Regions from separate parts of the Rhizobium sp. BK529 genome, predicted to be linked through region 4. Evidence: predicted binding sites of a transcription regulator. Region 4 holds the regulator's gene; each other region holds the start of a gene.

Region 1 (5,241 bases), 1.2 Mb from region 4:
GCGTCGATACGCTGCTCGGCCCGGAAATGCGCTCCACCGGCGAAGTGATCGGCCTCGACAGCGATTTCGCGCTGGCCTTTGCCAAGTCGCAGCTCGGCGCCGGCGTCGAACTGCCGCGTGAGGGCACCGTCTTCGTTTCCGTACGCGATGCCGATAAGCCTCGCGTTCTGCCCGCGATCCGCATCCTCGTCGAACAAGGCTTCAAGGTGCTGGCAACAGGCGGCACCGCTCGTTTCCTTGGCGAAAATGGCATCGAGGCGGCCAAGATCAATAAGGTTCTGGAAGGTCGTCCGCACATCGAGGATGCCATCCGCAACCGCCAGGTCCAGCTCGTCATCAATACGACCGACGGCAATAAGGCGATCTCGGACTCCAAGTCGCTGCGCCGCGCCACGCTGATGCAGAAGGTGCCCTACTACACCACGATGGCCGGCGCCGAAGCCGCCGCCCAAGCGATCAAGGCACTCAAGGCCGGCAACCTCGAAGTCCGTCCGCTGCAGAGCTACTTCTGATCGTTAACGAAGAGGTCTTGCCTCCTGGCTCTGCTCATATCTCGATCTCAGCTGCTCCCTGATGGGAGCAGTATCGCGATTATTGTCGACAATGATCCAACGCGCTGAATCGATTTCTGCACTCAGGCCGTCAACCCCCTGATCAGATTCATGTCTTGCCGGAACCGGGCAAGCTCCTGCGCTTTCCTCCGCTCATCCGGGATCCGCAGCAAATAAGAGGGATGCACCGTCACGAAAAGCGATCGCCCCTCTTCCATCGCAATCGGACGTCCGCGCAGCCCCTCCAGCTTTTGCTTCTCGCCGGTCAATGAGTAGAGCGCTGTCGCCCCCATCGCCACGATCAGCTTCGGCTTTATGAGATCGAGCTCCCGCTTGAGCCACCAGCGGCAATGCTGCACTTCGCCGAGATTGGGCTTCTGGTGGATACGCCGCTTGCCGCGCGGCTCGTATTTGAAATGCTTCACGGCGTTGGTGATATAGAGCCTCGATCGATTGATTCCCGCCTGCGCGATCGCTTCATCAAAGACCTTACCGGCCGGGCCTACGAAGGGACGTCCGGCAAGATCCTCTTGATCGCCCGGTTGCTCGCCGACAAACACGATCTCCGCGTCGGCGGGCCCCTCGCCGAACACGGTCTGCGTCGCCTTCGCATGTAGCGGGCATTGGCTGCAAGTGGCCGCTTCCTGTCGCAACGCCTCCAGCGTCCCGGCCGGCGCCAGCTTCGGAGCCGGAATGCGGGCAGCCGCTTCCTGTATCCTGCAGTGATACGGCAGCGGCGTTGTTGCCTCCCGCTCGGCCATGGCGAGCATCTTCGCCTCGGCCTCGGCGATCAGCCCCGGAATGAGATCGGCTTCTGGCAGGTTCTTCCAGTATTTCTTCGGCATCTCGGCCTGCATCGCTTTCACTTTCAGCCGTGCAGGATTGAAGATGCTGGCATAGTAGATGCGCCAAAGATCGTCGGTCGCATCACTGATATCGGGCTTCTCACACGGCGCACTGCTGAGCGTCAGCCGCTCACCGTCCCAGGCAGCGGAGCCCTTGGGCGTTGCGATCAGCCAGTCCATATCGGTGAAGCGGCGCTGGAAGAAGGGCGCCTTGCGGGCGACGATATAGTGGTCCGGCTCGAACCACGCGATGAACTTTCGCCGCCCGCCAGCAGGAGCCGCGAGCTCCTTGAAACGCACGAAGGCCGTCATCTTGTGCGCATCGCGATGCACGCTCTTCTGCATCAGTCGCGCCCGCGATACTTCTTCGTCAGAGGCCAGATCCAGCAGGTTGCGATTTTCCTGCAGCCGCCAGAGCAGGCTGTAGAGCAGCGAAAAGCGCCTGGGATCGCTATGGCAGATCACCGCCTCGGCCAATGCCATGAAATCAGCCGGAACGCTCATCTGCCTGGCGCCGGCGGACGGATCGGGCGGCAAGGCATCGCGCTGGAAGGCAAAGCCGGGCTCGCGGCTCTTTTCGTGCCAGTCGATCTCATCAGGCAGAATTCCGGCCGCAGCGAAGGCGCGGGCCGCCCTGCGCCACTCCTCAAAATTCCCCCTGCCCTCCAGAACCACGCGGCGCATCATAACAAGGACAATTGTTCGGGCTGCGGTTCGAACATGGCGCGCAAATCCGGCCGGTCTACAAGCCGATGCGGCGTCCAGCCCTCGGCGCTGACGAAGGCCTGCACTTTGCGGATGGAAACGCCAAGCCGCGACAGGTCCTCGAGCCGTAGCCGGCGTTGCCGCCGCTCGGTCAGGATCGCCTTCACCGACTTCGTGCCAAGCCCTGGCACGCGCAACAGCTTCTCACGATCGGCGCGGTTGACGTCGACAGGAAAGTCGCCGCGATGGCCGAGCGCCCAGGCGAGCTTGGGATCGAGATTGAGATCCAGCATGCCTCCCTCCTGCGTTGCAGTGATCTCATCGATGCCGAACCCATAAAAACGATAGAGCCAGTCGGCCTGATAGAGCCGGTGCTCGCGCATCAGCGGTGGCTTGATGAGCGGCAGGTTCTTCGAACTGTCCGGAATCGGGCTGAAGGCGGAATAGTAGACACGCTTCAAGCCATAGCTGCTGTAAAGCTGGCCGCTGGTCGACAAAATCGTTGCATCATTGGACCCATCGGCACCCACGATCATCTGCGTGCTCTGGCCTGCCGGCACGAAGCGCTTACGCTTCTTCGTCTGCAGCGTCGGCTCCTGGGCCGCCTCGATCTTCAGCCGGAGATCGCCCATCGAGCGGCGAATGCTGGCCGGCTTTTTCTCGGGCGCGAACCGGCTGATGCCGCTGTCGGTGGGAAGTTCAATGTTGAGCGACAGACGGTCCGCATAAAGCCCCGCCTCTTCGATCAGATGCGGCGAAGCCTCGGGAATGGACTTCAGATGGATATAGCCTCGGAAATTATGCGAGATCCGCAGCTCCCGCACGATCCGCACCATCTCCTCCATCGTGTGATCGGAAGAGCGGATGATGCCGGAGGAGAGAAACAGCCCCTCGATATAGTTGCGCCGGTAAAACTCCAGCGTCAGCCAGACGACTTCCTCCGGCGTGAAACGAGCGCGTTCGACATTGCTCGACGATCGGTTGATGCAATAGGCGCAATCGTAGATGCAGAAATTGGTGAGCAGGATTTTCAGAAGCGAGATGCATCGGCCATCCGGCGCATAGGCATGGCAGATGCCTGAACCCTCGGTCGAACCCAATCCGCCGAAGCCTGCCGAATCCCGTTTGATGGTCCCGCTGGAGGCGCAGGAGGCATCATACTTTGCGGCGTCGGAGAGGATCGCCAACCGTTCCTTAAGCGACTTCTTCATAATATGTTCACTAAATGTTCACTGCGGCAAAATCAAGATGAAGAATTAGTTCTCCATGCAACTTCCCTTCAAAAGCAGGCACTTCAACGGGATGTAAAAAGCATCGTTACGAATTTTATGGAAATTGCGCGGGTCGATCTGCTATAAGCAATGAACTAGGATTGTAACACGGTTCCGAAGTTCCCCTTCGGGACCTGTTTTCTTTTGTGTCTGCGCGAACTGCGGATACAGGGAGAGAAGGACGAAAAAATGGTTGATAAGGTACCGATGACACAGGGTGGTTTCGTCAAGCTGCAGGAAGAACTGCGCTGGCGTCAGCAGGAAGAGCGCCCGCGAATCATCGAGGCAATTGCGGAAGCGCGCGCTCATGGCGACCTCTCCGAAAATGCCGAGTACCATGCCGCCAAGGAAGCGCAGAGCCACAATGAAGGCCGCATCACCGAGCTCGAAGACTTGACGGCACGCGCCGAAGTTATCGACCTCAGCAAGATGTCGGGCGACAAGGTCAAGTTCGGCGCCAAGGTGAAGCTCGTCGACGAGGACACCGAAGAGGAACGAACCTACCAGATCGTCGGCGATCAGGAAGCCGACGTGAAGCAGGGCCGCATCTCCATCTCCTCCCCGATCGCCCGTGCGCTGATCGGCAAGGAAGTCGGCGACTCCATCGAAGTCATCGCGCCCGGCGGTTCGAAGGCTTACGAAATCCTTTCCGTTTCCTGGGGCTGATCGCCCGCACCTCTCTTAAAAAGAGCAGCCAGTGCCGGACACCCGTGACGTCGAGATCATCGCGCCCAATCTGAAACGCCGGCTCTCCGGCGTCACGTCCACGATCGTCCAGCTTATCCCCTGTCAGATTCGGTTAGGGGTCAGGATCGCTGCCTTCGGCCCTGGCCTCCCGCCGGAACTTCCGCGCTTGAAATGGCCACAGCTCGCCGGCCTCTGGCGCCCGCCGGCCGGACGTCGCCATCGTGTCTGGCACGCGCGCCGCAACAATGAAATGGCGACGGGCATCCTTCTGCGCCAAGTGTTGCGCATGCCGCTGAAGCTCGTTTTCACCTCGGCTGCCCAGCGTCGTCACACGTCTTACACGCGCTGGCTTATCCGCCGGATGGATGCCGTGATCGCAACCAGCAGCCGCTCTGGCTCCTTCCTCAAGGTGCCGCATACGGTTATCCAGCACGGCGTCGATCTTGAGCTTTTTCATCCGCCCGAAGGGCCTGACGATACGATCGCCGCAACCGGCCTGCCTGGCCGCTATCTCGTCGGCTGCTTCGGCCGCGTCCGCCACCAGAAGGGCACCGACCTCTTCGTTCGGGCAATGATTGCGCTTTTGCCGCAGCATCCGGACTGGACCGCTGTCATTTCCGGTCGCGTCACGCCTGAACATACCGCATTTGCCGACAAGCTGAAGGCTGATATCGCTGCCGCCGGCCTCACCGACCGGATCGTCTTCATTGGCGAAGTACCCGATATCAAGATCTGGTACCGCCGCCTGACACTCTATGTCGCCCCATCTCGCAACGAGGGTTTCGGCCTGACACCGCTTGAGGCCATGGCTTCGAAAACACCGGTAGTGGCATCCGACGCCGGTGCCTATGCGGAGATGATAGTCCCCGGCGAGAATGGAATTATTGTGCCGACAGGCGATGACGACGCGCTGACGGCAGCGATTGCTACCTATCTTGCCGATCCTGCGCTGACATCAGCACAGGGCGAAACGGCCCTGCGGCACGTGCGGGAAAATTTCGCGCTGGAAAAGGAAGCAATGGCGATCAACTGCGTTTACCAGCAGCTCCTCGGAACGTAAGCCCGTTCGTCGGGCGATCGCAGCGACCATACAGCGAAGGCAGAGACACATAGATGTCGACCGCAAACAACAACGAAAACTTGGTCAACGTGCTCTGCATGAAATGGGGAACGCTCTATGGC
Region 2 (5,241 bases), 1.5 Mb from region 4:
GCATCCTCGCCCTACGCTACAAAACGAAGCTCGGCGAGGTCGATATCATCGCCCGCAAGGGGGATCTTGCTGTCTTCGTTGAGGTCAAGGCGCGCGCCGACGAGATGGGCGCGGTAAATGCCGTCTCCTATGCCTCGCAAAATCGCATCAGGGCCGCCAGCGATCTCTGGCTCGCCCGCCAACGCGACTATGCCATTCTCTCTCAACGGTATGATATCGTTGCGGTATTACCGGGAAAGCTCCCCCGGCACTTCCCGGATGCTTTCTAGCTGCGCGCATGAAGCCGTCAGTGACCGTGCCCCTCCAACACATGGATGAGTCAGCTTTCATTAAGATTTTAGCGTCTGCTTGAACGGGCTTTTACGACTCTTTTGCTATCCACGGCGCAGCTAGGGGTAGCAAATTGGGGGTGTTCCATGGCCTGGAAGATGATGCTTGCAACCGCCGCCGCTGCGGCTGCGCGGTCGGTGCCTTATGCCGCGTTGAAGCCATCTGGCAAATCTTTCGTCGCGCAGGCAAGTGACGGCATGGTGCTGAAGTCGACGCCGATCAATCCCGACTGGATCATCAGCGGCAATCCGCAGGCGCGTACCGCAGAACATTCCCGCGGCCATGACGAGGCATCGCTGACGGCGATCTGGGACTGCACATCAGGTGAATTCCGCTGGCGTTTCGGCTGGGACGAGACCGTGATGATCCTCGAAGGCGAGGTGCATGTCACAACCGAAGACGGCATAGAGCGCACGCTGCAGGCCGGCGATGTCGCCTTCTTTGCCGGTGGCACCTGGGCGAGCTGGCGGGTGGACAATTACGTCCGTAAGGTCGCCTTCCTGCGCAAGCCTTTCCCGAAGCCGCTCGCCATCGCTTACCGGCTGCGCAACCTTTTGCGCAACAACGGCGGCAATGGCATCGCGGCCTGAAAATAGCGCGCGCTGAAGTTTCCCGAGGCGTTTGATTGCCGTTGCGTTTGATGCCTGACCGACCTACATCTGGGCGGCATCAGCTCAAGGGATGGAAATGGCCAAGATCAAGAATGTAGCGGTCCAGATGGACCATGTCGCCGGCATCAATATCGCTGGCGATTCCACCTTCGCCATGAGTATTGAGGCGCAGGCGCGCGGCTACAAACTCTTCCATTACACGCCAGAGCGCCTGAGCTTCCGCGACGGCAAGCTCTATGCGTCCGTCGAGCCGATGGTGCTGCGCGATGTAAAGGGCGACCACTATGAGCTGGGCGCGCCGGAGCGTGTCGACCTGTCGACCATGGATGTCGTCCTGCTGCGCCAGGACCCACCCTTCGACATGGCCTATATCACCTCGACTCATCTTCTGGAGCGCATCCATCCGAAGACGCTCGTCGTCAACGATCCGGCCTGGGTGCGCAATTCGCCGGAAAAGATCTTCGTCACCGAATTTTCCGACCTGATGCCGAAGACGCTGATCACCAAGGATCCCGCTGAGATCCGCCGCTTCCGCGACGAACTGGGCGATATCATCCTGAAGCCACTCTACGGCAATGGCGGCGCCGGCGTTTTCCATTCCACCAGGGACGACCGCAACCTGTCCTCGCTGCTCGAGATGTTCGGCCAGCTCTTCCGCGAGCCCTTTATCGCCCAGCAGTATCTGCCTGATGTGCGCAAGGGCGACAAACGCATCATTCTTGTCGACGGTGAATTTGCCGGCGCTATCAACCGCGTCCCGGCAGAGCATGACAGCCGCTCCAACATGCATGTCGGCGGCCGCGCCGAGCCGACCGAACTGACGGCGCGCGAGAAGGAAATCTGCGAGCGCATTGGTCCGGCTCTCCGCGCACGGGGCTTCCTGCTCGTCGGCATCGATGTGATCGGCGATTACATGACCGAGATTAACGTGACGTCTCCGACCGGCATCCGCGAAGTGAAAAAATTCGGCGGCGCCGATATCGCAAGCCTGCTTTGGGATGCCATCGAGCGTAAGCGCGCCTGAAGCAATTCCGGCAAAAGTCTCGAGCTATTTTGTGTTTGGAATTGCGCGAAAAAGGGAAACTCAAGCAACAGAGCACAGCAGTTTGTGCCCGAAAAAGGCGTTCCGCGTTTGATCGCCTTCGTTCCAACTTTACAACCCGTCGCAATTTGATTGCAGTTGATAGGCGAATCCGTTCGCTCATCGTTCTTGTTTTATTCTGAGTTCCATGCCAAGTTGTGACCGCCTTCATAGGCGGGGTGTAAATAATACGGGGCAGGGGCATGGTCGCGCGCGTCAGTACGGTGGCGTTTCAGGGTATTGAAGGTGTGCCGGTCGAAGTCCAGGTGATGGTTGCTCCCGGCAAAATGGGAATCCAGATCGTCGGCCTGCCGGACAAGGCGGTGGCCGAAAGCCGCGAGCGGGTACAGGCAGCCTTGCATGCCTCGGGTCTCGCACTGCCAGCAAAGCGCGTGACAGTCAATCTCGCGCCTGCCGATCTTCCAAAAGAAGGCAGTCATTTCGATTTGGCCATCGCACTCGGCCTGATGGCAGCACTCGGCGCCATTCCAGCGGATGCCTTGTCTGATTATGTCGTTGTCGGCGAACTCAATCTCGATGGCACGATTGCCGCGATCGCTGGCGCGCTTCCGGCTGCCATTGGAGCGAACGCCACCGGAAAGGGCTTGATCTGTCCAGCTGAAAGCGGTGCGGAAGCCGCTTGGGCGGGTCCTGAGGTCGATATCCTGGCGCCGCGCAGCCTGATTGCGCTTGCCAATCATTTCCGCGGTACGCAGATCCTCTCGCGTCCGGAACCATCCATTCGTCCCAACGCGGCAAACCTGCCCGACCTTTCCGAGATCAAAGGACAGGAAAGCGCGAAGCGGGCGCTCGAAGTAGCCGCCGCCGGCGGCCATAATCTTCTGATGGTTGGGCCGCCCGGTTCCGGCAAGTCGATGCTGGCCTCTAGGCTGCCGTCTATCCTGCCGCCGCTTTCAGCAGCCGAGTTACTCGAAGTCTCGATGATCCAATCCATCGCCGGCCAACTGTCCGGCGGCAAGCTCTCGGATCGCCGGCCGTTTCGAACACCGCACCATTCGGCGACCATGGCAGCCCTCATCGGGGGCGGGCTGCGTGCCCGACCAGGCGAAGCCTCGCTTGCTCACCACGGCGTGCTCTTCCTCGACGAGTTTCCGGAATTTGCGCCCCAGGTGCTTGATGCTCTGCGCCAACCGCTGGAGAGCGGCGAATGCATCATCGCGCGGGCCAATCACCGCGTCTCCTATCCGGCACGCATTCAGCTCGTTGCGGCCATGAACCCGTGCCGTTGCGGCATGGCGGGCGAGCCTGGCCATACCTGCGCCCGCGGGCCGCGTTGCATGACCGACTATCAGGCCCGCATCTCCGGACCATTGATGGACCGCATCGATATCCGCATTGACGTGCCGGCCGTTTCTGCCGCCGACCTCATCCGGCCGACAACGGCGGAAACGAGCGCGGATGTCGCAAGACGCGTTGCGCGAGCCCGCGACATTCAGCGCGAGCGTTATGCCGCTGCGGGCGCCTCGGGGATTTCCACCAATGCCGGCTGTTCGACCGCGATGATCGAAAAATTTGCTGAGCCGGATGCAGCAGGATTGCAGCTATTGCGCGATGCCGCAGATAAGATGAAGTTTTCCGCCCGCGGTTATCACCGCGTCCTGAAGGTTGCCCGTACGCTTGCCGATCTCGACGGCAAGGACACCGTTGGCCGTATCCATCTGGCAGAGGCGATTTCGTATCGCGTGGCCGGCGAGAGGCTGACGGCGGCAGCTTGAAGAGAGAAGCGAATAGGGCGTGGCGAATAGCGAATAGATAAAGGTTGCCGATACCGAGCAGCTCTTCAGACTATTCGCTATTCGCTATTCGCTATTCGCTATTCGCTATTCGCTATTCGCTATTCGCTATTCGCTATTCGCTATTCGCTATTCGCTCAGTTCCCCAATCCCTCAAACAACGCCGTCGAGAGATAGCGCTCGGCGAAGGATGGGATGATGACGACGATGTTCTTGCCGGCATTTTCCGGGCGGCGACCGACTTCGATGGCGGCCATCAGTGCCGCGCCCGAGGAGATGCCGACCGGCACGCCTTCGAGCCTCGCGACAAGCCGCGCCTGCTGGAAGGCATCGTCATTGCTGACGGTGACGACTTCATCATAGATGCTGGTATCGAGGATCTTCGGGGCAAAGCCGGCGCCGATGCCCTGGATCTTGTGCGGACCGGGCGTGCCGCCCGACAGTACCGGCGAGTCGGTAGGCTCGACCGCCACGACGCGAATATCCGGTTTGCGGCTCTTCAGCACTTGACCGACTCCGGTGATCGTGCCGCCGGTACCGATGCCGGCGACGAAGATGTCGACCTTGCCATCGGTGTCGTTCCAGATTTCCTCGGCAGTCGTCTGTCGATGAATTTCGGGGTTGGCCGGATTTTCGAACTGCTGTGGGATGACGGCGTCGGGAAGTGAGGCAGCAAGCTCTTCGGCCTTGGCAATAGCCCCCTTCATGCCCTTTGGTCCCTCGGTCAGCACCAGTTCGGCGCCGAGCAGGGCCAGCATCTTGCGGCGCTCGACGGACATCGTTTCCGGCATGGTAAGGATCAGCCTGTAGCCCTTGGCAGCCGCAGCGAAGGCAAGCGCGATGCCGGTATTACCCGACGTCGGCTCGATCAGCACGGTCTTGCCGGGAGAGATCTTGCCTTGCGTTTCCAGGCTTTCGATCATCGCCACACCGATGCGATCCTTCACCGAGGCTATCGGATTGAAGAACTCCAGCTTGGCGAGGATGTTGGCAACTACGCCTTTTTCCTTGGCGAGTTTGTCGAGGCGAACGAGCGGCGTGTCGCCGATTGTGTCGGTAATGGAGGAATAGATGCGGCCGCGGCCCGGTTTGTGCGACATGGGTGCTCTCCCTATGAAATCCATTCTGAAATCTGCGGAGAGAATAGGGTCAAACGGGCGGTGAGGCCAGAGTGGCTTCATCCGCCACTCGCGCAAGCCAGAGAAAAAATCCTTTGAAACCCATTCGTTGCCGAATGTTTATTTCAGGCCGCACGGGTGGCGATGAAGGCCGCCGTGCCCGCCAGGATGCTTGCTGCAACGCGGTTCAGCGTCTGCAATGCGCGCGGCTGCTTCAGCATCGTGCGGGCGCGCGAGGCAAGCAGCATATAGGGAATGAGCACGATCATCAGCACCATGAAAGTGATGGCGAGCAGTATGACATATTCGCGCATTCCGACGCTGTTGAGATCAATCAGCGTTGGCAC
Region 3 (5,241 bases), 1.2 Mb from region 4:
TCAATCCCACTCGGCAGCACCAGTTTTCTCCCTTAGCATTATTCCCTCGCGCCCATCGGCGCCATTGCTGCCGGCAAAAATCTCGCTAGAATATTAGCATTCTGAAGTCTTCGCGGAGGGAACTCGAAGGCTTCGTCAATGTTTCTATCGAGATATGCTGGAGGAGCGTCGATGGCAACTGAACGCTGGAATAGTCCGATCAAGGTGGGTTTCGAAGAGGCGGGAGCACGCACAGTTAACGGACCGTTTGACGCACTGGCCTGCCTTAGCGATCTCTGGCCTGCCGCACGCGGATTGCAATATCTTAGGGCACGCAGCGTTTGCCGCGCCGCGCTCGATGGCCGCAAGAGCGTTGAGGAGGCCCGCGCGGAGTTCGTGGCGGCCGCCCAGGAAGCAAAGCTTAAAGTGCATTAAGCTTTGGACGGCGGTATTGGACAATAAAGGTCCGATCCGTTCCGAAACAGAGCAATATTTAATTTTCACTTAACCCTGCACAGAGCTCGCGCGAGGCTTTGTCCCCAAAGACATTGCGCCACTCAGCTGTTCATCAATAGAACGACGCCAGCCATCATGATGATGGTTAGGGGCTCGTCACCCTCTGTGGGAGACTGCAGGCGAGCCTCGTCCGAAAGAAACTTCGAATATTCGATCAGCAACCCGAAGTATTCTCATCCTGGATCTGAAGATATCCAACTCCGATGATTGTGCCATCGGCGGTACGGATGAAGGACGGCAGGTAATGCGGTTCGGCGGGCCTACAGACGGCGGCGCTGGTATATTCATTCAGTCCGATCTGGTCCTTCGGCAGGGCCGAATAATTCATATCAGTCTCGAGTGAGGCGGAGGCGGAGCCAGCAAAGGCGCTGCACCCGAGCAGGAGGGCGGCAACCCACAGGCGTATAAGCGTTTGCATCATTGTCTCCAGTCTTGAAATCAGCTCTTCAACACGTGAGACGGGAAGTTGGTTCCTTGAAAAATCCTGTTCCTAGGCGTGATTTACCTCACCAACATGCGGCAATGAACATAACCACTTCCGACAATGGCCTCGGCAATCGCCAGAGCCCGCTCGCTATCACCCCACTGCCGCACAAAGCCCTCGAGGATGACGTAGGGACCGACGGTGGAGACGATGATTTCGGCAGCATCGAGACCGGCTTCGGCATGCAGGGCGCTTTCCACGGACGCGCGTATAGCGGCCGTATTATGGCCCTTTATCCAGGCTTCCTCCTGGGTTGGCGAGATGTGAAACCGCGGCACCATGACCGTCCCTGAGATCGGCTAATGGGATTTAACGCAAGAAGACGACGTTTTGTTGCCACGCATTGCCGGCGCGATGCATAGTCGTCAGGGTGGTGGTGCTTCGAACGCGCGCTGGAGGTGTCAGCCGCCGCTCTGTGATCGCCGTCTGAGGAGACGATGATGAAACTGCTGGTGCCTGCTCTTCTTGCCACGACTCTTTTGGCTGCTGCCCTGCTAGCCGGGTGTTCTGCGGCGGATGGGCCTGCGTTGGAGCCCATTCCCGGCAGCATCACCTATGGTGGGCAGCCGCGGACGAAGCTGACCAAGTCGCCGATCGGCAGCGCCGTCTATAACGACTTTTACAATCAGTATGGCGAGCACGTCTACGAAACCTACATCCTCCAGCCCGACCGTAGCCTGAAGCTGACGCGCCGCGATGTCGTGCCGGACTTTCCGCAATAGCGCACCATGCGTCCACCACGCCCGCTTGACAGCAGAGCCAATCGAGAACATCCAAAGAACATCTGATTTTTATTCGCGGGCGCTGATTCTCTCGCGAGGCCCAACCGGACGGCTGGATGTATCTCGAAAGACTCAATCCCCAGCAGCGGATGGCCGTGGAGCACGGCACTCTCATTGACGGAAGTCATGTGGCCGGGCCGCTCCTGGTCATCGCCGGCGCCGGTTCGGGCAAGACGAATACGCTTGCCCATCGTGTCGCCCACCTCATCCTCAAGGGCGCCGATCCGCGCCGCATCCTGCTGATGACCTTTTCGCGCCGGGCGGCAGCCGAAATGGGCCGGCGCGTCGAACGCATCTGCGGCGAGGTTCTCGGTAAGAATTCCGGCATATTGGCCGATGCCCTGGCCTGGAGCGGCACGTTCCATGGCGTTGGTGCGCGGCTCCTGCGCGACTATGCCGAACAGATCGGCCTCGATCCGGCCTTCTCGATTCACGACCGGGAAGACAGCGCCGACCTGATGAATCTCGTGCGTCACGAGCTCGGCTTCTCGAAGACCGAAAGCCGTTTTCCGACGAAAGGCACCTGCCTTGCGATCTATTCGCGTGCAGTAAATTCGGAAACGAAACTGCCGCTGGTGCTGCGTGACGCTTTTCCATGGTGCGCCACTTGGGAAAAGCAGCTTCGCGAACTTTTCGCCTGTTATGTCGAGGCCAAGCAGAGCCAGAATGTACTCGATTACGACGACCTGCTGCTCTACTGGGCACAGATGGTGGCGGAACCGATGATTGCCGAGGATATCGGCAGCCGCTTCGATCATGTGCTTGTCGACGAGTATCAGGACACGAACAAACTTCAGTCTTCGATCCTGCTTGCGCTGAAGCCCACCGGCCTGGGGTTGACGGTCGTTGGCGACGATGCGCAGTCGATCTATTCCTTCCGCGCAGCGACAGTGCGCAATATTCTGGATTTTCCGGCCTCCTTCAGCCCGGCCGCCAATATCGTCACGCTCGACCGCAACTACCGCTCGACGCAGCCGATCCTTGCCGCGGCCAATGCGGTGATCGACCTTGCTTCGGAGCGCTTCACCAAGAACCTTTGGACGGAACGGGAATCGCCGGAGCGGCCGCGGCTGGTAACGGTGCGCGACGAGAACGATCAGGCGCGCTACGTGGCCGACAAGGTTCTCGACAATCGCGAAGAAGGCGTGAAGCTGAAAAGCCAGGCCGTGCTCTTCCGCGCCTCACATCATAGCGGTCCGCTGGAAGTCGAACTCACTCGCCGCAACATTCCCTTCGTAAAGTTCGGCGGGCTGAAATTCCTCGACAGCGCGCATGTGAAGGACATGCTGGCGGCACTGCGCTTTGCTCAGAACCCGCGCGACCGGGTAGCAGGCTTCCGGCTGATGCAGATCCTGCCGGGTGTCGGCCCTTCGACTGCACAGAAGATGCTGGACCAAATGGCTGACAATGCGAGCCCGATAAACGCGCTTGCTGCCATGCCTGCGCCGCCGCGCTCGGGCGACGACTGGACCTCTTTCGTTTCCACGATGCAAGAGCTGAAAACCGGCAAGGCCGGCTGGCCTGCCGAAATTGAACTGGTGCGGCAATGGTACGAGCCGCATCTGGAACGGCTGCATGAGGACGCGAGCGCCCGGCTTGCCGATCTCATACAGCTCGAGCAGATTGCTGGTGGCTATGTCTCGCGCGAGCGCTTCCTGACAGAGCTCACGCTCGATCCACCCGATGCAACCTCCGGCCAGGCGGGTGTCCCGCTGCTCGATGAGGATTATCTCATCCTTTCAACCATACATTCGGCCAAGGGGCAGGAATGGACAAAGGTCTTCATGCTGAATGTCATCGACGGCTGCATTCCTTCCGATCTCGCCGTCGGCACCACGGCCGAAATCGAAGAAGAGCGGCGGCTGCTCTATGTGGCGATGACGCGCGCCAAGGATAGCCTTGATCTCGTCGTGCCGCAGCGCTTCTTCACCTACGGGCAAAATTCGCAGGGCGACCGGCATGTCTACGCATCGCGCAGCCGCTTCATTCCGGCCACGCTGCTGCAGTTCTTCGAAGTCTGCGGTTGGCCGCAGGTGAAGGCCGATACGGGAGCAGCACAGCAGGCACGGCAGGTGCGTATCGACGTCGGCGCGCGCATGCGCGGGATGTGGCGTTAAAACGCTCCCCGGGAGGCGTACGAGGCGGTTTTCTGAGCAGAATTGCGTTAAGAGAAGCTTAGAGCGAAAGCGGCGGTTTGGCCGGTTCGAAGAAACGGCCAATCATTTCATCGTTGACCAGGGCGATCGTCGGCGGCGACCATTTCGGATTTCGGTCCTTGTCGATGACCGCAGCACGGACGCCCTCGTAAAAATCCGGTCCGAGCAGAATATGCATGCAGGCACCGAGTTCGCGGGCCAGGCATTCGGCAAGCGTGCGGCTCTGGCGCCCGGCTCTCAGCAGCCGCAAGGCGAGCTTGAGGCTAGTTGGCGAACGTGTGAGCATCACGCGGCGGGTCTCGGCGGCGAACTCGCCCTCCTCCTGAGCAAGAGCCGATACGATGTCCTCAACGCGATTGAAGTGGAAGGCACGGTCGATCGTCGCGGCATTGGCTTGAAGCCTGCCCTCGCCCGGTTGATCCGACAGAGCCCGCAGAGCGGCGTCCACATCGTCCGACGAACCTCCCACAGGCAGATCAGCGAGGCGCCGGACCGCCTCTTCGAGACGCGAGGACGGCATATAGAAATCGGCGAGCCCGGCATGGATTGCGTCGGCGGCATTGATATCGAGCCCGGTCAGGGCCATCCATGTGCCGCTTTCACCCGGCATATGGGGCAGCAGCCAGGTGGCGCCGACATCAGGGAAATAACCGATGCCGGTTTCGGGCATGGCAAGGCGGGTGCGCTCGGTGACGACACGGTGGCGCCCGTGGCTGGAAAGCCCGACGCCGCCGCCCATGGTGATGCCGTCCATCAACGCCACGTAAGGCTTCGGATAGGAAGCGATCCTGTGGTTGAGACGAAACTCTTCGCGCCAGAAGGTTTCCGCCAGGCCATCGCCAGCACGTCCGCTCAGGTGAATGGCGCGGATATCGCCGCCGGCGCAGAAGCCGCGCTCCCCCTCGCCCATCACGACAACGCTCGTCACGGAGCGATCCTCCGTGAACTCATCAAGGGCGGCAGCAATCGCGCGTACCATCGGGATCGTCAGACTGTTCAACGCCTTTGGTCGGTTCAGCCGGATGAGGCCGGCTGAACCGCGTCGTTCAACGATGACTTCGCTCTGATTCCTGTTATCCATGGTCCACCTCGCTCCTGCCCTATGAATAAACGGGGTTGGGCCGAGGTTCCAGTGGGCGGTTGTTCAATCAGGCTGAGAGGGACTGCGAAACGTTGGCGTCGCGTCTGACGGCATAGTCGATCGCCAGCTCCAATGGCAGCGGCCGGGAAAAATAGTAGCCCTGAGCCAGGCGCACGCCGAGGCCCTTCAGCGAGTCCGCGACATCTTCGCTTTCCACACCTTCCGCGACGGAGGCGATTCCGA
Region 4 (5,241 bases):
ATGATGGCGATCATGCTGATTGCCGTCTTTTTTGATCGGCCGTCGATCAGCCTCAGAAACGTAGCCCTATCCGCTCTCGTAATTCTTGCAGTCTCGCCATCTGAAGTGCTCGGGCCAAGCTTCCAGATGTCCTTTGCCGCAACGCTTGCCCTGGTTGCCGGCTACGATCTCTGGAAAGGGCGGCCAATGCGAGAGAATGCCCTCGCCAAATTGCCGATCATGAAACCTCTTTTCATGATCGGGGGCTTTTTTGGCGGCATCTTTCTGACCTCGCTGATTGGCGGCTTCTCGACCGCACTATTCTCGATCGAACATTTCCATCGGCTGAGCACTTACGGATTACCCGCAAACCTTGCGGCCATGCCAGTCATTTCCTTCATTGTCATGCCGTCCGGCATGATGGCGATGCTGCTGATGCCCTTCGGCCTCGACGGTCCGCTTTGGCAGATCACGGGATTCGGTCTCGATCTTGTGATCAAGATCGCAAAGACGGTATCGGATTGGGGCGGCAACATAGATGTAGGCCGTTTGCCCGGCTGGTACTTCCCGACGGCAGTCTTCGGCTTCCTGCTGTTGACGCTGCTCAAAAGCCGGCTGCGGCACGCCGGAACGGCGATCGTCGCGGCCTCAACGCTAACTGTTGCGCTGCTGCCGGGAAACTCTGCACCTGATGTCGCCATCGCCGAAGACGGCGGTTTGGTCGCTGTCGTTGATGGTGAGGCGATGGCTTCGAACCGCGAAAAACCGCCTTCCTTCATCTTTCAGCAATGGCAGCGGGCACTTGCGATCGAGGAGCACCAGAAGCCGATCATGATCACGGATGCCAACGCGCCCGCTGCGCCGGAAGGCAAAAGATTGAAGTTCTCGCCAGATCAGCTGGATGAATCCAGAGAGGTGATGATACAGGCTGTGGCCACCGGCCCGCCGTTGCGCTTCACCTGCCTGAAGGGTGCCTGGTGTACAGTCTCGCTCAAGAATGGGAAGCAACTAACGGTCATCAATAACGCAGCCTATCTCGGACCTGCCTGCGATACGGCGGATATCGTCGTCACGCCTGTTCACCTGCGGTTTGACCGCTGCCGCTCCGGCGCAATGCTTTTCACCGGCGAGACGCTGCGCAAAACGGGTTCAGTTGAACTTCGTTTCACTGATAAGGGGCTGCAGGTAGCAACCGCATTCGATACCTTACTGCGACCCTGGATGCGCCACCGCGCCTATGATTGGCGCAGCGATACATTTGCTGACGACAGACCGTCACCGATCAGTGATAGCGGCGAATAAGCCCAACGAGTTTGCCCTGTACCTTGACGCGATCCGGCGGGAAGATGCGTGTCTCGTAGGCAGGGTTTGCAGCTTCGAGTGCAATCGATGCGCCCTTGCGGCGGAAGCGCTTGAGCGTCGCTTCCTCGTCATCGACGAGTGCCACGACGATATCGCCTGGATTGGCTGTGCTGCCGTTGCGGATGATGACCGTGTCGCCATCGAAGATGCCGGCTTCGATCATCGAGTCGCCGCGAACTTCGAGCGCATAATGTTCGCCCGAGCCCAGCATGTCGGAGGAAACGGTAATGTCGTGTGTGTTGTTCTGGATTGCCGAGATCGGCACGCCGGCAGCGATCCGACCCATGACCGGCACGGAGACGGCATTGCCATTGTCGGCAACAGGTGCCGGCTTTGCCGGAGCGGGAGGCGCAACATGCTGCGGCTTGCCAAGGCTGCCTTCTATGACGCTTGGCGAAAAGCCGCGCCGCGGCTGCAGGCTCGGGTTATAGGCTTCCGGCAATTTGATGACTTCGAGCGCACGCGCCCGGTTCGGAAGCCGGCGAATGAAGCCGCGTTCTTCGAGCGCGGTGATCAGCCGGTGAATGCCGGATTTCGATGCCAGATCCAGGGCATCCTTCATCTCGTCGAAAGATGGCGGAACGCCGGATTCCTTCATCCTTTCATGAATGAAAAGAAGAAGTTCCTGTTGTTTGCGCGTGAGCATGGCGTATACCCCAGTATTGAAACAAATCCAGAACAGACACTATATGTTCCATATGTGTTCCGCAAGTGGCTAAATTTTCGTAAAACTTCTGTTCATTCTGCTGAGAATTTTATTTTTATCGCCGGAAAAGCCATCCGGCCTTGCTTCGGAACGCCTGTCGAAGCACATCATCCTGACGATGGCAGGAGAGCAGCTGATGACCCAAGACACGTATCCGATCGATCATCTCGTTTTGCCGGTTACCGACATTGCGCTCGCACGCGAAAGGCTGGGCAAACTGGGCTTCACCGTCGCGCCGGATGCACGTCATCCCTTCGGCACGGAAAATGCCTGCGTTTTCTTCGCGGACAAAACCTACCTCGAGCCGTTGGGCGTTGCGAGTGTCGAAGAGAGCGAGAGGACGGCGCGGAGAGGCAACGTCTTCACCGCCCGCAACCAGGCTTTTCGCTTCCGGTGCGGCAGCGAGGGACTGTCTGCCATCGCCTTCAGTACAAGGGATGCCAAGCACGATCATGCTCGATTCGTTAAGGGCGGCGTCAGTGCCGGATCCGTGTTGCAGTTCGAGCGCCCCGTAAAAATGCCTGATGATGCCGAAAGCGTTGCTGGCTTCCGGCTTGCCTTCGCCGGCGATCTCAGGGCGCCGGATTTCTTCCTCTTCGCCGTTGAACGCATCAACCCGCTGCCAGCCGACCGGGGTGCGCTGGAGGCGCATGCCAACGGCGTGACCGGCATTGCCGAAATTGTGCTTGGGGCGCCGGAGCCTACGGCCTTCAGCGAATTCGTTACTGCGACGGTAAAAGCCACCTCTGTCGAGGAAACGAGTTTTGGGCTCGACGTGTCCACCGATAACGCAAAGATCAGTCTGATGACCCCGGAGGGGTTGGAGGCCTATTTCGATTTGGTCACGCCGGATACGGATCGCGGCCTGCGTGGCCGGGCGATCCTCTTTGCTGTCGGCGATCGGACAGTGACAGAAGCGCATTTGGCTGCTAACGGGGTGACCTATACACGCAAGGGCAACCGTATTCTGGTGGAGCCCGCGCCCGGCCAGGGCGTGCTCTTCGCTTTCGAGGAAACATCATGAGCACCAATACCAATTCCGTGGTGACGGTCGGCGAGGGTGCCGGCAAGGTCACCTTCTCCAACACCGGCCGCCTGTCGCTGATCGCTGGTGCCTGCGAACTGGAAAGCCGCGATCACGCGTTCATGGTTGCCGGGACCCTGAAGGAGCTTTGCGCCAAGCTCGGCATCGGCCTCGTCTACAAGACCTCTTTCGACAAGGCGAACCGCTCGTCCCTGTCGAGCAAGCGCGGCGTCGGCCTTGAGAAAGGGCTGGAAATCTTTGCCGATCTGAAGAAGGAACTCGGCATTCCGGTTCTGACTGACATCCATAATGAAGAACAATGCGTCGAAGTGGCCAAGGTCGTCGATATTCTGCAGATACCCGCCTTCCTGTCCCGCCAGACGGATCTTTTGGTGGCCGCCGCCAAGACCGGCCGCGTTATCAATGTCAAGAAGGGCCAGTTTCTGGCGCCCTGGGATATGAAGAACGTCCTTGGCAAGCTGAACCAGAGCGGCAATCCCAACATCCTGCTCTGCGAACGCGGCGCGTCCTTCGGCTATAATACGCTGGTCTCCGACATGCGTTCCCTGCCGATCATGGCAGCAACGAGTGCGCCGGTCATCTTCGACGCCACGCACTCGGTCCAGCAGCCGGGCGGGCAGGGGGAAACGTCCGGGGGAGAGCGGCAATTCGTGGAAACGCTGGCACGTGCGGCCGTGGCTGTCGGCGTCGCCGGCGTCTTCATCGAAACCCATCAGGATCCCGACAATGCGCCCTGCGACGGCCCCAACATGGTCTACCTCAGGGACATGCCGCGGCTTCTGGAAAAGCTCCTGGCCTTCGACGCGGTTGCCAAGCGCTGACAGTCAAAAGCCTGACATGATCGTGCTATAGCGACGATCAGAGATGCAGGTCGAACGTGTCGCAAACCGCCATTGTAATTTGCGCACCTTCGATTAAGACGGTTTCAAACGATTTATCCACCCACCGAGCAGGAAAAAACCATGACTGCAATTACCGATATCATCGCCCGCGAGATTCTCGATAGCCGTGGTAACCCCACCGTCGAGGTCGATGTCTATCTCGAAGACGGTAGCATGGGCCGTGCAGCTGTTCCCTCGGGTGCGTCGACGGGGGCGCATGAAGCCGTCGAAGTGCGCGATGGCGGCAAGCGCTATCTCGGCAAGGGTGTCGAAAAGGCTGTGGAAGCCGCCAACACGGAAATCTTCGATGCGATCGGCGGTATCGACGCTGAAAACCAGATCCAGATCGACAAGATCATGATCGAACTCGACGGCACGCCGAACAAGTCGCGCCTTGGCGCCAACGCCATCCTCGGCGTTTCGCTCGCCGTCGCCAAGGCTGCCGCGCAGGCTGCCGGCCTGCCGCTCTATCGTTACGTTGGCGGCGCTTCCGCAAGCGTCTTGCCGGTTCCGATGATGAACATCATCAACGGTGGTGCGCATGCCGACAACCCGATCGACTTCCAGGAATTCATGATTCTGCCGGTCGGCGCAGATTCGCTCCGCGAAGCTGTCCGCATGGGTTCGGAAGTTTTCCATACGCTCAAGAAGGAACTGGCTGCCCAGGGTCACAATACCAACGTCGGCGACGAAGGCGGTTTCGCGCCGGGCCTGAAGAGCGCTCCGGAGGCTCTCGACTTCATCATGAAGTCGGTCGAGAAAGCCGGCTACAAGCCGGGTGATGACATCTGCCTCGGCCTCGACTGCGCCTCGACGGAATTCTTCAAGGACGGCAAGTATGTGCTGGAAGGTGAAGGCCGCACGCTCGAATCCGGCGCCATGGCTGAATACCTTGCCGAACTCGTTGCCAAATATCCGATCATCTCCATCGAAGACGGTATGGCCGAAGACGATTGGGAAGGCTGGAAGACGTTGACCGATCTCGCCGGCAAGAATTGCCAGCTCGTCGGCGACGACCTCTTCGTCACCAACTCGGCGCGTCTGCGCGACGGTATCCGCATGGGCGTCGCAAACTCGATCCTCGTCAAGGTCAACCAGATCGGCTCGCTGACGGAAACGCTCGATGCGGTCAACACCGCGCACAAGGCTGCCTACACCGCCGTCATGTCGCATCGTTCGGGCGAAACCGAGGACTCCACGATCGCCGATCTCGCAGTTGCCACCAACTGCGGCCAGATCAAAACCGGCTCGCTGTCGCGCTCGGATCG

Evidence for each region. The regulator LexA, encoded in region 4, represses DNA repair genes until DNA is damaged. The targets are predictions, from matches to a motif close to TGTTCNNNNTGTGTTCNG.
Region 1: FHX08_RS02295 (putative DNA modification/repair radical SAM protein) is a predicted target of LexA. The motif match lies at 3,317-3,334, and genes of this name have one in related genera.
Region 2: FHX08_RS15670 (YifB family Mg chelatase-like AAA ATPase) is a predicted target of LexA. The motif match lies at 2,147-2,164, and genes of this name have one in related genera.
Region 3: FHX08_RS14430 (ATP-dependent helicase) is a predicted target of LexA. The motif match lies at 1,745-1,762, and genes of this name have one in related genera.

What each region holds. Positions count from the first base shown of each region.
Region 1 covers NZ_JACIAU010000001.1:464,147-469,387, reverse strand. The annotation lists gene carB (carbamoyl-phosphate synthase large subunit) at 1-512, shown strand, start outside; gene FHX08_RS02300 (UdgX family uracil-DNA binding protein) at 635-2,080, opposite strand; gene FHX08_RS02295 (putative DNA modification/repair radical SAM protein) at 2,080-3,312, opposite strand; gene greA (transcription elongation factor GreA) at 3,562-4,038, shown strand; gene FHX08_RS02285 (glycosyltransferase family 4 protein) at 4,070-5,119, shown strand; gene FHX08_RS02280 (hypothetical protein) at 5,173-5,241, shown strand, end outside.
Region 2 covers NZ_JACIAU010000001.1:3,124,593-3,129,833, reverse strand. The annotation lists gene FHX08_RS15685 (YraN family protein) at 1-269, shown strand, start outside; gene FHX08_RS15680 (cupin domain-containing protein) at 417-920, shown strand; gene gshB (glutathione synthase) at 1,018-1,965, shown strand; gene FHX08_RS15670 (YifB family Mg chelatase-like AAA ATPase) at 2,226-3,758, shown strand; gene cysK (cysteine synthase A) at 3,914-4,876, opposite strand; gene FHX08_RS15660 (LysE family translocator) at 5,020-5,241, opposite strand, start outside.
Region 3 covers NZ_JACIAU010000001.1:2,859,732-2,864,972, forward strand. The annotation lists tRNA gene FHX08_RS14405 (tRNA-Thr) at 1-22, shown strand, start outside; gene FHX08_RS14410 (DUF982 domain-containing protein) at 172-414, shown strand; gene FHX08_RS14415 (hypothetical protein) at 650-913, opposite strand; gene FHX08_RS14420 (BON domain-containing protein) at 997-1,260, opposite strand; gene FHX08_RS14425 (hypothetical protein) at 1,420-1,701, shown strand; gene FHX08_RS14430 (ATP-dependent helicase) at 1,818-3,878, shown strand; gene FHX08_RS14435 (enoyl-CoA hydratase/isomerase family protein) at 3,937-4,998, opposite strand; gene FHX08_RS14440 (putative bifunctional diguanylate cyclase/phosphodiesterase) at 5,066-5,241, opposite strand, start outside.
Region 4 covers NZ_JACIAU010000001.1:1,659,262-1,664,502, reverse strand. The annotation lists gene FHX08_RS08380 (ComEC/Rec2 family competence protein) at 1-1,281, shown strand, start outside; gene lexA (transcriptional repressor LexA) at 1,262-1,987, opposite strand; gene FHX08_RS08370 (VOC family protein) at 2,184-3,071, shown strand; gene kdsA (3-deoxy-8-phosphooctulonate synthase) at 3,068-3,913, shown strand; gene eno (phosphopyruvate hydratase) at 4,055-5,241, shown strand, end outside.